DNA from 4 places in the Pleionea sp. WD8-19 genome. Region 2 is predicted to be linked to each of the others. Evidence: predicted binding sites of a transcription regulator. Region 2 holds the regulator's gene; each other region holds the start of a gene.
The links. The regulator sigma-54, encoded in region 2, starts transcription at its own class of promoters, with help from an activator protein. The targets are predictions, from matches to a motif close to TGGCACNNNNNTTGCTNT.
Positions count from the first base shown of each region.

Region 1: ACTUJY_RS10425 (RtcB family protein) is a predicted target of sigma-54. The motif match lies at 2,369-2,386, and genes of this name have one in related genera.
Region 3: ACTUJY_RS16530 (NarK family nitrate/nitrite MFS transporter) is a predicted target of sigma-54. The motif match lies at 1,744-1,761, and genes of this name have one in related genera.
Region 4: glnA (glutamate--ammonia ligase) is a predicted target of sigma-54. The motif match lies at 2,661-2,678, and genes of this name have one in related genera.

Region 1 is NZ_JBUZOU010000007.1:98,420-102,637, reverse strand. Features, by position in the region: gene ACTUJY_RS10435 (HNH endonuclease) at 30-581, shown strand; gene rtcR (RNA repair transcriptional activator RtcR) at 600-2,201, opposite strand; gene ACTUJY_RS10425 (RtcB family protein) at 2,598-3,830, shown strand; gene rtcA (RNA 3'-terminal phosphate cyclase) at 3,906-4,218, shown strand, end outside.
Region 2 is NZ_JBUZOU010000012.1:17,380-21,597, reverse strand. Features, by position in the region: gene ACTUJY_RS14130 (PTS sugar transporter subunit IIA) at 1-165, opposite strand, end outside; gene rapZ (RNase adapter RapZ) at 158-1,018, opposite strand; gene ptsN (PTS IIA-like nitrogen regulatory protein PtsN) at 1,030-1,503, opposite strand; gene hpf (ribosome hibernation promoting factor) at 1,509-1,796, opposite strand; gene ACTUJY_RS14110 (RNA polymerase factor sigma-54) at 1,941-3,425, opposite strand; gene lptB (LPS export ABC transporter ATP-binding protein) at 3,721-4,218, opposite strand, start outside.
Region 3 is NZ_JBUZOU010000016.1:30,976-35,193, reverse strand. Features, by position in the region: gene nirB (nitrite reductase large subunit NirB) at 1-1,377, opposite strand, end outside; gene ACTUJY_RS16530 (NarK family nitrate/nitrite MFS transporter) at 1,809-3,278, shown strand; gene ACTUJY_RS16525 (protein kinase domain-containing protein) at 3,300-4,218, shown strand, end outside.
Region 4 is NZ_JBUZOU010000019.1:15,603-19,820, reverse strand. Features, by position in the region: gene glnL (nitrogen regulation protein NR(II)) at 1-454, opposite strand, end outside; gene ACTUJY_RS17995 (DUF4124 domain-containing protein) at 501-1,085, opposite strand; gene glnA (glutamate--ammonia ligase) at 1,202-2,611, opposite strand; gene ACTUJY_RS17985 (2Fe-2S iron-sulfur cluster-binding protein) at 2,929-3,249, shown strand; gene ACTUJY_RS17980 (NAD(P)/FAD-dependent oxidoreductase) at 3,279-4,218, shown strand, end outside.

The DNA.
Region 1 (4,218 bases), on a different contig from region 2:
GGTAAATGATGATGTAGAAAGGAGGTAAGGTGAAAAGTGCAGTTTTACGTTTAAATAAAGCAGGAAACCCGATGTCGTGGATCAACCTAGAACAGGCCGCAAGCTTTTACGCGAAACGTCAAGTTCTTTGGAGTTTGGGTAATTATGAAACTCGATTACGAGGTGGTACTTGTCGATTAACAGGACGCCAGACTTTTTTGGATATTGCGCCCGTTATTGCGATTGAAGGAAAAATGCATGATCAGGTGCGTCGTGTACCAGGTTTAACCAACAGCGCGTTGTTTGCTCGTGATAATTTTATGTGCATGTATTGTGGATTGTCGTGCGTTAAAACATCACTTACGCGGGACCACGTTATTCCAAAAGGACAAGGTGGTAAAGATTGCTGGACGAACTGTGTGACTGCCTGCAAAACTTGCAACAATCACAAAGGCTGTCGAACCCCGGAGCAGGCAAGTATGCCTTTGCTAGCCGTTCCTTTTACTCCGAATAAGTTTGAGTACTTGGCTTTATTGAATCGTCATATCTTGGCCGATCAAATGGATTATTTGTCGCAAGGGTTTGTCCGGTTGGCTGCTTAGAAGCCTTTCGAAGAGCGCTTAATTGGAATGGTTTAACTGTTCAAAAGTTAGTCCAAATTTTGCCAAGAATTTTTGCAGCCGTGTTGAATCATTAACTTTTACCTTTTGCAAACGACTTTTGTCGAACAATTCTCGACCGGCAGAGGCCATGGAAGGATGTCTTTGACAAACACTGATGACGTAACATAATTGATGTTTGTCGAACTCATCAATTTCACTGAGCTGTTTATTTGAAAAGTAATTGCTGAGATCAACTGAATTAGGCTGAGAGAGTGCCGATTGCCATTGTTTTTGAAGACGTTCGATTTCTTCCTTTGCATCATCTTTTGTGATTCTGGCGCCTTCGGCAAGTGTTCCCATTCGTGTGATTGACGCATTGAGATCGCGAAAATTGCCTCGCCATAATGAAGTTGGTGCAAGTGCAAATGCCATAAAATGACTTTTAGCTTCGCTGTTGAAGTCAATTTTTTTGCTTTCCTTTTTGGAAAACTCACTAAGTTCATATTCGATATTGGGCTCTATATCTTCTCGTCGATCTTTTAATCCAGGTAATTCGTACGTCCATAAATTTATTCTGGCTAACAGATCTTCACGAAAGCTGCCGTCGACAACCATTTTCTGTAAGTCTTTATTGGTACCGGCAATGAGTTGGAAATGGCTGGTTACTTCTTTATCGCTTCCGACAGGATAAAAAGTATGAGTTTCAAGTGCATGCAGTAACATGGCTTGTTCATCCAGCCCCAGTTCGCCAATTTCGTCGAGAAACAGCACTCCATTATTGGCAGATAATAAAAATCCTTCGCGTTTGGTTTGAGCTCCGGTAAACGCTCCTTTGGTATGCCCGAAAAGCGACGACATGGCGCTATCGCCTTTTAATGTTGCGCAGTTAACCGAAACCAATCGCCCAGAAACCATATCACGTTTCTTTTTTAAGGCGTAAATGCGTTGGGCTAATTGAGTTTTACCAGCACCGGTTGGTCCCTTTAGTAAAATAGGTGCTGATGAACGAATCGCAACTTTTTCCAGTTGAGAAATCAATTGATTGAACTGCTTATTTTTTGTAGCAATACCACCCTTTAAGAATGCTTCGCCAGACAGTTGTTGTTGTTGAAATCGCGAAGCAATGTGATCGTAACGTGACAAGTCGAGATCAATGATTTGATATTTTCCAACGACTTTCTGAACGCCGCGTCCAGGGGCCGTTTGAATCAAACGTCCAGGAAAGTGTCGGCTTTCGGTCAATAAAAAAATACAGATCTGTGCAACGTGAGTTCCGGTTGTGATGTGAAATAGATAGTCGTTGTTTTCACTGTTAAATTTCAACGACGCGCAAAGGTCAAATAGCCTTGAGTAGACTTCTTCAAAGTCCCAGGGATCATCGAAATGAATTAAATGATCATGAACTTTGGTTTCTGGCGAGATCGAAGCAATGTCGTCTATTGTGGTATCGGCTAATTTTTGGCTTCGATCATCGTGCAGCAAAAATAACTCGTCGATGACCAAGTCGGGTTGCGAGCAAAGCGATACGGTTGGCCGCCATTTGTTCCAGCGATCGCTTCGTCTTCCAGCATAATCCAACTGCGTTCCCAAAATACTGAATGCGACGGTTTTGTTTCGCATAATGATTCTTTTATATTTCTGGTATCTAAAAGGATATTTATATATCTATAAGGATATACATGTGAGTTAGTGGATAGTTTAGCAAAGTGTTTACGTTTGACCCAGTACTTTAAAAATAAATAATAAAAACAATTTGTTATGAAGATAATGGGGGAGGCTTGAAAAGTTGGCACACGGATTGAATTACCTAGTGTAAGTTTCAATGAGTAAAAGAGGTAGCACAATGAAAAGGTATCAACCTTATGGAAATGGCAGAACCATTGTAAGAAGCGGACTAATAAGTTCAACCACTCAGCGAGCAGCAATGTGTCAATCGACTCAAGCTGATGGTGTTCATGCTAATTTCCGTCAATTAACGGTGCTATTGATTAACTGTCGCCCAAAAGGAGTATCAAAATGAGCGAACAATTAAATTACGAAATTTTTGAAGGTCAGGGTAAAGCGTTTATCAAATCCTGGACCAAGGGTGTGCCTTTTGAAGAGGACGCAAAAAAGCAATTAAGTAATATTACGTCATTACCTTTCATTCATAAGTGGGTAGCGGCAATGCCAGACGTGCATTTAGGGAAAGGCGCAACCATAGGTAGTGTAGTGCCAACTGTTGGGGCGGTAATTCCTGCCGCTGTAGGGGTGGATATTGGTTGTGGAATGATGGCTGTGAAAACGTCATTAAACGCTTCGCAATTGCCCGATAGTTTATTTGCTATGCGAAGCGCCATTGAAGCCGCTGTACCTCACGGTCGATCGGTCAGAGCCCGTGGATCGAGAGATAAAGGTGCCTGGGGAAATATTCCCGACGATGTCGCCAAAGCTTGGAACGGATTGTCCGACAAGTTTTTAGAATTGTGTAACAAGCATGCGGTTTTGAAAAACACCAATAATCTGGGTCACTTGGGTACGTTAGGTACGGGTAACCACTTTATCGAAGTCTGTTTGGATGAATCTGATCAAGTTTGGATCATGCTTCATAGCGGATCGCGTGGTGTCGGTAACCGAATCGGTACGCACTTTATTGAAACAGCGAAAAAAGATATGGAGCGTTGGCATATTCAATTGCCGGATAGAGATTTAGCTTATTTGCCGGAAGGTAGTGAACACTTTAATGATTATGTTGAAGCTGTGGAGTGGGCTCAAATGTTTGCCAAAGTCAATCGTGAAGTCATGATGAAGCGAACGATTGCTGCAATCCATTCGGTCATGAATGTTAAGTTTGATGCTGAGTTAGAAGCGGTTAATTGTCACCATAATTATATTTCGCGAGAGCATCATTTCGGTAAAAATGTATTAGTTACTCGAAAAGGTGCGGTTCGAGCAAGAAAAGGCGAAATGGGGATCATTCCCGGAAGCATGGGTGCGCGATCATTTATTGTACGTGGACTAGGTAATGAAGACAGTTTTTGTAGCTGCAGTCATGGTGCCGGGCGTGTGATGTCGCGAACACAGGCGAAGAAGTTGGTGTCTCTAGAAGAGCACTTAGAGGCAACCAAAGATGTGGAATGCCGAAAAGATGTAAACGTAATTGATGAAACACCAAAAGCTTACAAAAACATCGATGATGTGATGAATGCTCAAAAAGATTTGGTTGAAGTGGTTCATACATTGAAACAGGTGGTTTGTGTAAAAGGTTAGCTTGATTTATACGGAGTTATTTCGAAAAGGAGTTCTTGCTAATCAATTTTGTATTTAATGATAAGAGTGCTTTAAATGAAATCAAAATTAATAATTGACGGCTCACAAGGCGAAGGTGGCGGCCAAATATTGCGAACCTCCTTATCACTGTCTATGTGTCTAGGAGTGCCGATTGAAATAAAAAACATTCGTGCTGGCCGCAAAAAAAAAGGTTTATTACGACAACACTTAACTTGTGTTCGAGCGGCGCAGGAAATCGGTAATGCCGAAGTTGAAGGGGATGAGTTGGGTTCGATGCGAGTTACTTTTAATCCTAAAGCAATTAAGCATGGACGATTCCGATACTCGATAGGTACAGCTGGGAGTACAACACTGGTATTTCAAACAA
Region 2 (4,218 bases):
TATTCGATGGGCAATATGCGGATATACAATGGTAACACTGGCTTCGGGGTTAAAGGTTAAGCTATGACAGTCGAGTGGTAACGAGTCGAGTCGCTTTTTCACGACACTCAGCATTTCTTTGCCAGCCATGGATCGTGACAGAATTAAAACACTGACGCTACTCATGAGGTTCCTTTGGCAGATCGCGGTGCACGACTTTAACGTTGGGGCGCTCTTCACGAAAATACGCCGCCAGCTTTTCGGCCATATAAACACTTCGATGGTGTCCACCAGTGCAACCAATCGCTATGGTCATATAGCTTCGATTGTCTTGCTCAAAGCGGGGCAGCCAAGTGTGTAAAAATACCTTCAATTGCCAGAAAAACTCCATGACTTGCGGCTGAGTTTCTAGAAAGTTGATGATGGGCTTTTGTGTGCCGTTGTATTCTCGTAACTTGGGATCCCAGTAAGGATTAGGCAAGCAACGAACATCAAAAACATAGTCAGCGTCCGTTGGAATTCCATTTTTAAAGCCAAACGATTGGAACAAAATATCCATGTTCGATTCGTGCGGAACCAACACCCTTTCTTTAATATAATCGCGCAACGCGTACGGCGTCATCGACGTAGTGTCAACCAGAAGATCGGCAGCTAGAGCAATGGGCTCGAGTAACTCGCGTTCTTTGGCGATCGCCTCTTTTAAAGAATAGCCACTTTGCGTTAATGGGTGACGCCGCCGAGTTTCGCTGAATCGCTTCAGCAGCGTGGCATCATCAGCATCAATATAAAATACCTGAAAATGTTCGCCTTTTTGGCTGATGCTGTCGAGAATTTCAGAAAACTTATGAAGGTCGGATGGAAAGCTGCGCGCATCAACACCTAAAGCCAGATCTTGATGTTTTATCTCGAAGGTATCGACCAATTGCGGTATCAGCGACAATGGAATATTGTCGACACAATAGAATCCCTGATCTTCCAGAGCCCTGAGCGCTACTGTTTTTCCTGAGCCGGAGCGACCACTGAGTATGACGCGCTTCATATTTAATTTAACTAATGATTATTGGTTTGTTTTTGTACCGCAGTTTCGACTATATCATAGAGTGCTTGGTTATTATATGCGTTTCTTAATTGACGGCAGAAGCCTTCCTGTTTTAATAATTTAGCGATATTTGCCAGACACTCAATGTGATCGTCATGAGCTTTTTCCGGTACGAGCAAGGCGAACATAATATCCACGGGTTGTTTGTCTGGCGCTTCATAATCTACACCTTTGTCCAACATGATCACCGCGCAAATGATTTGATCACAATGATTACAACGACCGTGAGGAATTGCAATTCCCTGACCTAAGGCCGTGCAGCCTAAACGTTCACGTGCAAACAGGCTGTCCAACACATCTTGCTCGGATAGCGTGTCGCAAGAATTGGAAAGTAACTGACTGAGTATTTCGAATGCTCTTTTTTTACTAGAGGCCGAGGCACCTACCAGGGTGCGCTCGGGCTTAAGACAACTGATAAAATCCATAACAATTAATGACGAATGAGTTTTTCCTTGTGCTTAATCACCTGGCGATCCAACTTGTCGATCAAGGAGTCGATAGCTGCGTACATGTCTTCATCTTCGGAGTTGGCAAATAACTCTCCGCCGTTAACATTTAATTTTGCTTCAGCAATTTGTCGGAGTTTTTCCACACTCAACACAACGTGCACGTTATTAATATGATCGAAGTGACGTTCCAGCTTTTCGAATTTTTCATGCACAAAATTACGCAATGACTCGGTGATATCGACGTGGTGGCCAGTTAAGTTAATTTGCATAGTCGACTTCCTTCTGTTTGTAGGTAACACATACTGAAGTAATGCTTCAGCTTTGACACAAAGAAACAAACTTAAAATGAAAAGGTTTGCTTCCGTAGGTTCTCATCGTTTGTTTAAACGCGTATTTACGTCATTCTTTTTGACTTAAATAAGCGATTTACGTTCATTGGAAGGGGGAATATTCATGGCTTCGCGGTATTTGGCGATGGTTCGGCGCGCAACGTTAATCCCCTGATCTTTCAATAAAGCAGCAATTTTATTATCACTGAGTGGTTTGGCACTGTTTTCTGCCGCTATCAGTTTCTTTATCAAGGCTCGTATTGCAGTCGACGAGCACTCGCCACCCGTTACGGTACTGACGTGGCTGGAGAAAAAATATTTTAATTCAAACACACCGCGTGGTGTGTGCATGTACTTTTGCGTCGTCACACGTGAAACCGTCGACTCGTGCATGTCCACTTCTTGTGCTATATCGGACAGAATTAATGGCTTCATGGCTTCTTCGCCGTACTCAAAAAAGCCAATCTGCTTTTCAACAATGCTGCTGGCCACTTTGAGCAAAGTATCGTTGCGACTTTGCAGGCTTTTAATAAACCATTTGGCTTCTTGCAGGTTGTTTTTCAAAAAGGTGTTGTCGGCGCTTGAGTCGGCACGCCGAATTAATGAGGCATAGTTACTGTTAATGCGCAATTTGGGAGCGCAATCGGGGTTCAGCTCGACCTTCCAGCGACCGTTTTGTTTGCTAACGAAAACATCCGGGACAACGTATTCGGGTTGACCACTGGTTATGGCGCTACCAGGACGAGGGTTGAGTCGTTGGACAAAAGCCATGACTTCTTTTAAGAAATCTTCTGGCCATTTGGTTAATCGTAAAATTTGTTTGTAGTTTTTCGAGGCGAGGGCGTCAAAGTGTTGTTCGATTAACTCTTTGGCTTCCAGCCAAAACGGCGTGTGCTCGTTAAATTGTCTCAATTGAATTTGTAAGCATTCTTTTAGATCACGCGCTGCAATACCAATCGGATCAAAGGATTGAATCAACCGCAACACCGCTTCCAGTTCATCGAGTTCTACTTGTTCTTCAAAATTTTCCAGTTCATCCTGGTTAATCAGTTGCAACAGATCGTCGAGTGGCGTTCGCAAGTATCCTTCGTCGTCGATTGCATCAATAATGACCGTAGCGATAGCTTTATCTTTTTCGGAAAGGGGTGTTAAGGTTAATTGCCATTGCAAATGATCTTGCAACGACTCAGTGGTTTCACCTTGAAATTCAAACTCTTTTTCATCGTCGGAGCGAGACAGAGAGGTTGGTGGAGTGTATTGCCAGTCTTCCCATTGCGTGTCGACGACCAGATCTTTCTCAATCGAGTCATTCTGTAACGCGTCAGACGTATCCAGTTCACTGTCTTCGGTTTTGGGCTCTTGCTTGCCGTTGGTTTTTGAGTCTTTACCGTCGATCAGCTCGTCATTGCTAATATCATCGGCGCCATCCAGCATCGGATTAGACTCCAACGCTTCTTGAATTTCATTTTGCAAATCAAGACTGGAGAGCTGCAACAGTCGAATGGCTTGTTGCAGTTGAGGCGTCATGGTCAGACTCTGACCAATTTTTAATTGTAACGATGGCTTCATTTAATTTGGTTATAGCCGTTAGGTTGAATCTTATCGTTGCCTTTCATCTATTTACCTGAAGCAGGAGAGTTAGTTTTTGAAAAGCCGTGGACTGAATTGTGGTACCCACCATTTAATAATAGCAAGTTACTGGGTTTCGGGAAGCGTTTTTCTAGAAAAGCTAGCGAACCTTGTAAACTCAATTGGGGTTATTTTAGCGTTTTCAATGGCTTGCGCCTAGTAGAAATTTGTTTATATAGCTTTCGAGTGAAGTCGTTAAATTTGGAATAAAAATGCTCATCACAACATCAACTTTTTATAGATTAAATTCTTCACCCAGGTAGACTTCTTTAACCACACGGTTGTTCAGTACCGTTTCGGCACTCCCTTCTGCGATCAGTTCACCAGCGTTGACTATGTAGGCGTGTTCGCATACCGACAAGGTTTCCCGCACATTATGATCGGTGATCAACACGCCGAGCCCTCGTTGTTTCAGCTGTTGAATGATCTGTTTGATCTCGTTAACGGAGATGGGATCGACACCGGCAAAGGGTTCATCGAGCAAAATAAATTGTGGGTCATTGGCAAGTGCTCGAGCAATCTCCACGCGTCGGCGTTCACCTCCCGACAAGCTCATGCCGAGATTGTTTCGAATGTGTTCAATTTGAAACTCGCCGAGCAGTTTTTCCAGTTGCTGTTGCTGTTGCGACTCGTCGAGATCTTTTCTCAATTCCAGTACCGCCAAAATATTATCGGCAACCGACAACTTACGAAAAATAGAGGCTTCTTGTGGTAGGTAACCGATACCCATTTG
Region 3 (4,218 bases), on a different contig from region 2:
CAGTTCGGCCAAATCGATAATGCCTTTATCGATTACCTGACAAATTGTCGACTTGGTGACATTGTTACAAGAACAGATAGGTGCGGATTCTGGCAACGCGTCCACACCCATCGCGTTACTTTGACCGTCCATTTGTGGTGCGATCAAGGCACCCGGGTCGTTATTTAACTTTGTGTTATTCAAATACAATTGGTGCAATCCCGAATATTCCTTGGCATCACCCACTAATATTGCACCGACCAAGGTGTTTGTTCTTTTATTAAGAAAAAGCTTTTTATAGAAGCCTTTATCCTCATTGTGATAGATAAAAGCCGAAACATTGTCATTATGGTTATGCACCTGTCCGATACTGGCGACATCGATGCCCAGCAATTTCAGTTTGGTGCTCATGTCAGCGCCCTGAAATTTTTCAACCTTGTTGTTATCGATAATCGAGGTGTTTTGCGTCACTCGATAGGATAAATGTTTTGCGGCAATACGAGCCATTCGATAGCCAGGTGCTACCAGGCCAAACGTTTTATTTTGCCACGCCGCCACTTCGCCGATAGCGTAAATACGCTCATCCGAAGTCTGACAGTACTCATTAATGTTTACACCGCCGCGTTCACCGAGTTGTAAGCGAGCTTGTTTTGCAATGCGATCATTCGGTCGAATTCCTGCAGAAAATACCACCATATCGGTTTCCAGTGTATCTCCATCAGTAAAGTGCAAACAGTATCGTGCACGTTTTCCGTTAACAATTTTTGTTGTTGCTTTATTGGTGAATACTTGAATGGATAACTGTTCGATCAAAGATTTTAAGGTGCTACTGGCGGTTGAATCTAACTGATTCGCCATTAAACCGGGAGCAAACTCAACCACCGATGTTTTCAGTTGCAAGTTTTTCAAGGCGTTCGCTGCTTCCAGTCCTAGCAGGCCACCGCCAATCACGACACCGCTATTGGATCTTTGCGCGGATTGCTTAATCGCATCCAAGTCATTTAATGTTCGATACACATGACAATGTTCACGATTATTACCGTCGATAGGTGGTACAAACGGAAAGGAGCCTGTGGCAAGAATTAAAAAGTCGTAATTGTATTGACTCTCTCGATCGGTACTAACGACTCGCTTACTGCAATCAATGTTCAGCACTTTCTCTTTGAGCTTCAGTTGCAGATTAGGACGTTGAAAAAAGTCTTTCTCTACAAGCGATAACTGATCTTTGGTTTTTCCTTCGAAATAGCGGCTAAGTCCTACCCGATCGTAAGCCGGATAAGCTTCTTCGCAAAGTACGGTGATCTCGACCTCGTTTATAATTGGAGCGTTCACCATCTCTTCAACAAATTTATGGCCGACCATGCCATGACCGATTACCACTATTTTCTGTTTCGTCATTGTTTGTTTTTAACGTTATCCCGTATTGAATTTAGTAAAGGCAATTGCTGTGCCATACATGAAAGGATGAGGGAACGAAGTGCGAGAATTGGAAGATGATGCGTATTACAAATCAGGGAATAGTAATTTAGCGCTTAATTTTATTTTGCTCTTGATTGAATGATGTTCTTTTTTGGCGCAACCGAACTTTAAAGCGATATGTGTTGCACTCAATTGGTACTTGATTTTTCATGGTGGAACGAAGTTCATGAAGATCTTAACCACTCACGTGCTATTTTTAGTGATGGTTATTCCCCAGGAACGGTTTCGCGCTTTCTCGGCTACCAAGGGCATTCCTTGCACCATGAACATTGCGCCATTTTCTCATGGCACATCAATTGCCTCAGAGCTTTGAACCAACCCATTAACAGGAACAAAACTGGGGCACTTTTATGAGCATAAAAAAATTTAACGTGTTGGATCTTTCGCAAGCTCGGATTCGTTTATTGCACCTTAGCTGGATTGCATTTTTTATTTCTTTTGTTGTGTGGTTTTCTCATGCGCCACTTTTAGCACATATTAAAGAGGCATTTAATTTAACGTCGGATCAGATCAAAGCGTTATTGATACTCAATGTCGCCCTCACTATTCCTGCACGTATGGTCGTGGGTATGCTGGTAGATCGGTGGGGGCCCAGGGTTATTTATTCAGCATTATTAATAACGTCTTCTTTTATTTGCTTTGCTTTTGCGTTGGCGCAAAGTTTTGAACAACTGGCCATTACACGTTTCCTATTGGGCTTCGTGGGTGCCGGATTTGTTATTGGTATACGTTTGGTCAGTGAGTGGTTTTCTGCACGTGATATCGGATTGGCTGAGGGTATCTACGGTGGTTGGGGGAACTTTGGCTCAGCTGCAGCAGCAATGTCCTTGCCTACGGTTGCTTTAATTTTTGGCGGACAAGATGGGTGGCGTTACGCGATTGGCTGCACGGGTTTGATTGCCTTGTGTTACGGGCTTTTCTTTTTTTGGCGTGTAAGAGATACACCCGTAGGTTCGGAATATTTTAAACCGCATCGTTCCGGAGGCCTCGAAGTGTCCACTAGAAACGATCTGATTTTGTACTTGATGATGACCATACCTATGTCGCTAACTTTATTGGTGCTGATTTGGAAGTTAGGGCCAGGCAATTTGGCTTTGATACCCGAAGTCGGTATTTATGTTTTGTACGTTTTGGTTGTGTTGATGGCCACGTTTCAAGTTTTTCAGATCATTCGTGTGAATAAAGAACGATTTAACAAGCCGTTACCGGAATTTGATCGTTACGCTTTCAAGCAGGTAGCGGTTCTCGATTTAGCTTACTTGGTAACGTTTGGTTCTGAACTGGCCGTGGTTTCGATGTTGCCTTTGTTTTTTATGGAGACATTCGATCTGGATCCAGTAAAAGCCGGTTTACTCGCATCGGGTTATGCATTTATGAACTTAGTGGCGCGTCCTGGTGGTGGATGGTTGTCTGATAAATTCGGTCGAAAAAGTTTATTAACGTTATTACTGGTCGGTTTAACCTTTGGCTATTTGATCATGAGCCAAATTGACAGTGGCTGGCCATTGGCACTTGCGGTAGTAGCGACCATGTGTTGTTCTTTCTTCGTTCAAGCGGGAGAAGGCGCTGTATTTGCTACGGTACCTTTAATCAAACGTCGACTGACTGGTCAAATTGCTGGCATGGTCGGCGCCTACGGTAACGTGGGGGCTGTGATTTTTTTAACGCTATTGACGTTTGTTGAAGCTTCAACGTTTTTTATGATCATTGCAGTGTTTGCGGCAGTTACAATTGTTTTCGTGCAGTTCATGGATGAGCCCAAAGGACACATTGCCGAAGTGCGTCAGGATGGCAGTGTTGAATTGATAGAAGTGAGTTAAAACACGGACATAAGAAGAAGTATGGGGCTATCGCAACTGGAACATTTGCAATACACGGTTGATGTGGAGTTGGCACAACTATCGTTTGCGGGTATAAAGTCAGTCAATGAAGACAGTATCGGAATACGCGTTCCTGAAGGACGTCTCTTGGCAACAAAGGGGATGGTTGCGGTTATTGCAGATGGTGTATCCGCCGCAGCAGGTGGCAAAGAAGCAGCGGAAACCTGTGTGGTTAATTTTATTCAGGACTATTTCGCCACGCCCGAAAGTTGGAGTGTAAAGCACTCGTCGCAAAAAGTACTTACTGCGCTGAATCGATGGCTATTCTGGCAAGGAAGGCATTTAAACGATCAGCATAAAGGTTATCTTTGCACGTTAAGTATTTTAATTATCAAATCACAAACGGCCTATTGCTTCCATGTTGGTGACTCTCGAATTTATCAGATGCGTAATCAAAAGCTATTGCAGCTGTCTCGTGATCATGCGAGAGAGGTAGCTCCAGGGAAAAAATATTTATCGCGTGCAATGGGCTTAGAGCCAGATTTAAAAGTGGATTACTTCACATTTCAATTGCAGCCCAACGATTATTATTTACTCACTACGGATGGTGTTCACGATACGTTGACTGACAGTGAAATGTTTTCCATTATCAATCAACATAAACACAGTCTTGATTGGCGTTGTGAACAATTAATAAAAAAAAGCGGTCAGCGGGGAAGTCAAGATAATTTGAGTTGTCAGTTAATAAAACTGAATACATTGCCTTCCATTAGTGCGGATGAGCTTTACCGTCATTTATCTAAGTTGCCGTTTCCACCGGTTATGAGAAAGGGCGACGTAATCGATGGGTATCGTATTGATGCCGAAATTTACCATGGCAAGCGTAGTCATATCTATCGGGTGAGTGATGCGAATGGTCACTGTATTTTAAAAGCACCTT
Region 4 (4,218 bases), on a different contig from region 2:
GTGGATTTTTAATTTCGTGTGCCAAGTTTCGCACCATCGACAGGCTGACTTTGTTTTGATCGAGCAGCTGGTATTCTTTACGAATACCGAGTTGTTCACGAGCACACATGATTTCCAACAGTACGACTGGTTGACGATCAAGTTGTTGATAGTTAAGAGAAATATGGCAACCTGGCCATTCTGCTTGCGTTGTCACCAGGGTAGCATCTTCCAGCAGCCACTGCCCTTTATGAGTGAAGCACTGACGCAGTAAGTCTTCTGTTAAGTCGCCGGCGACCAACGTCGCCAACAAAGGTTGTGCTTTAAGGCGACGCAAACTGTGACCCAACAGAGCTTCGGCCGCATCATTGAGCCAAACCAACGTCATCGCTTCGTCGATCACGATCACAGAGGTTTGGAGCAGCTGTTGGATTTCTGCTGTAATGGAAGGTTTCATTGCACCATTATAGTTCATTGATATCCAGGCGCACCATATTGGTGCCGTTTTAATGACGGACGGTTTAATTTTTTCGATTCAATCGGCTGTGCTTTAACAAGTGAAATGTCGAGCTATCGGACTTTAATAGCTGTCCGTCTTTGTCTTTGAGTTCAACAGACAAGCTGTAGGTGCCTCTTTCTAAGTCATTCAACTGAAAGCTCGCGCCTTTGATTTTTTCCAGTTTAAGTTCGCCATTGACTCTTACATTGATGGTATCGGTATCGCGCATGGGTGGTGAAATGGACAGTGAAACTTTGACAATACCATCATTGGCATAAAATGATTCGTCGTTGGTTGGAGCCGTAATCGTAAACTGTGTGTACTTGAAATCCTTAGCGGAGGTGGGAGTCGGAACGGATTTGGGTTGCAATAATTCTCGGCCTTTTGATGGAACAACGGAATTCACTGTTTTTACATCACGAATCGTCATTTCCGTGGCATTTTCGCGTGGTTCGTCGCTGTAATGCACTTTGCCATTTTCATCGACCCAACGGTAAACTTTTTTCGTTGTCGAAGTATCTCCTTCTTGCTGTTTTTCCTCTGTGGCAGAAACGGGTAATGCCAGTAGGCTGAAAATACACATCCAGAACAAAGTCGATGTTTTCATAATGACCTCTTTCAATATTTCTCGACGATACTGCTTAGACTATTCGATCATAAGGTAAGTTTGCTATAAAAAAAGCCCGATACTCGGATCGGGCTTTTTTATCATAGTGGATCTTGTTACACGCTGTAGTACATATCAAACTCAACCGGATGGGTAGTCATTTGTAAACGCTGAACTTCTTCGCGCTTTAACTTGATGTATGAATCAATGAAGTCGTCGCTGAACACGCCGCCTTCAGTTAAGAACGCTCGGTCTTGATCCAGTGCATTCAAGGCCATTTCCAGTGATGAAGCAACCGTTGGGATCTCTTTTGCTTCTTCTGGAGGCAGATCGTAGAGATCTTTATCCATTGCGTCGCCAGGGTGAATTTTGTTCTTAATTCCGTCAAGACCGGCCATTAACATAGCGGCGAAGCAAAGGTAAGGGTTTGCCGTTGGGTCTCCGAATCGAACTTCAATTCGACGAGCTTTTGCAGACGTTACATGAGGAATACGAATGGACGCGGAACGGTTTCTTGCGGAATAAGCAAGCATGACCGGTGCTTCAAATCCTGGGACCAAACGCTTATAGCTGTTCGTAGAAGCGTTAGCGATCGCATTTAACGCACGCGCGTGTTTGATGATACCACCAATGTAGTACAACGCTTCTTCTGAAAGACCACCGTACTTATTACCGGCGAAAACGTTTTCGCCGTTTTTGCTGAACGACTGATGCACGTGCATGCCGCTTCCATTATCGCCAACCAGTGGTTTCGGCATGAATGTCGCTGTTTTACCGTAAGCATGAGCGACGTTATGCACGACGTATTTATATTTTTGAATCTCGTCTGCTTTCTTTACCAAAGTGTTAAATTTGGTGGCGATTTCATTTTGTCCGGCGGTGGCGACTTCATGGTGATGAGCTTCGATTTCAAGGCCCATTTCTTCCATGATTTGACACATTTGCGAACGCAAATCTTGTGAAGAGTCGACCGGAGGAACGGGGAAGTAACCGCCTTTTACACGTGGACGATGACCAAAGTTACCTTCTTCGTAGCCTTTACCTGAATTCCAAGCGGCTTCTTCACAGTCGACTTTGAAGAAAGAGCCGGACATGTCGGTTTGGAAACGCACGTCTTCAAACAAGAAGAATTCGGGTTCAGGACCAAAGTAGGCTTCATCTCCTAAACCGGTAGATTTCAAATATTCTTCGGCACGGCGGGCAATCGACCGAGGATCGCGATCGTAGCCTTGCATGGTGGCAGGTTCTAAGATATCGCAAGTAATATTTAATGTCGGATCTTCACAGAAAGGGTCCATGGTTGCTGTTTCGGTATCAGGCATTAACACCATGTCAGATTCGTTAATTCCTTTCCAGCCGGCGATGGAAGAGCCATCGAACATTTTACCTTCGTTTAAAAAGTCAGCGTCGACCAATTTGGCGGGAATAGAGACGTGTTGTTCTTTACCCTTGGTATCGGTAAAGCGTAAATCAACGAATTTAACCTCGTTTTCTTGAATGAGCTTAAGCACATTTTCTACGGACATGGTGTTCTCCGGTTGTAAGTCTGAATGGATAAAAATTGTTGTCGAGCATTAAGCAAGCCTTGTGCCAATCCCCATTTTGGGGCTCAAAAAACCGTACAGCGCTGGCAGGAGTGCAATAGAGTATAGAAAAGCTGCTTAAAAAGGGAAGTGGCATGCACCAAATTAGACGGTTACGAGATTGATGCACTAAAAAGGTGCGTGAGGATTCGCACAGCAGTCTATCCGGTATCATGGATGACTCTCAATGGCCTGTATGAGCCGAGTCGGTTAGAATACGGCACGTTTTGAATCAGTTGCAGATGAGTTTGAGGAAACTTATGCCGTTAATAAAATACATAGATCACGCCGGAAACGAATTTGAAGCGGAAGTAGCCGTCGGTAAATCGATCATGGAAGGTGCCATGGAAAATATGATTGATGGCATTCTTGCCGAATGTGGCGGGTGTTGTTCCTGTGCCACATGCCATGTTTACGTCGACGAAGCTTATTTGGATAAAACCGGTACCGCCGACGGTATGGAAAAAGAGTTACTGTCAGTAGCGAATAATCCAGCATCGAACAGTCGACTGAGTTGCCAGATTTTTGTAACGGAAGAGATGGATGGGATGATTGTGCGCATGCCAGAATCTCAGTATTAATCTAGCTCTGTACCGAAAGGGATGTAATTATGTCAAAGCCAGTTTGCGTCATTGTGGGTGGCAGTCACGCCGGAACTCATCTCGCGGTTTGTTTACGACAAATGGGCTGGCAGGGTGCGATTAAGGTCATCAGCGACGAAGCGCCTTTTCCCTATCATCGGCCGCCACTTTCTAAAACCCTACTGGCAGGTGAACAAGCTCTGGAAAACATTTACCTGCGTCCCCCTGCGTTTTATCCAAAACAGAATATTGAGTTTTTGTTTAATCGTCCGGTTAAACAAATTAATCGTCGTGAGCAATCGGTCACCTTGCTGGATGGGCACGTAGAACCTTACGACAAATTAGCGCTTTGCACTGGCGCACGTGTGCGACAATTAAACGTTCCCGGTGCGGATTTAAAAGGCATTCATTATTTGCGCAATTATGCCGATGTGAATGCCATTAAAGCAGAGTTGCCGCGTGCAAAAAATATTGTCATTGTGGGTGGTGGTTACATCGGCCTTGAAGCCGCTGCCGCGCTAAACAAATCAGGTCATAACGTCACGATAATTGAAACAGCCGGGCGCGTGTTACAACGTGTCACAGCGGAGCAGGTTTCAGAATTTTTCACTCGCGTACATCGGGAAGAGGGTGTTGACATTGTTGTCAATAAACAGGTGGCTGAATTTATCGGTGATGACCATGTTCGCCAAGTCGCGTGTTCCGATGGTAAAACTTATTCCGCTGATCTGATCATTGTCGGTATTGGTGTGCAACCCAATGAAGAATTGGCGGCACAGGCTGGATTAAAAACCGATAACGGTATTTGGGTCAATGAGTTCGCACAAACGGAAGATGCGGATATTGTGGCTGCCGGTGACTGCACCAATCATCCCAACGCCTTATTAGGTAAACGATTGCGTCTCGAGTCAGTACCCAATGCGATGGAGCAGGCGAAAACGGCAGCGGCGTCAATTTGCGGTCAATCCA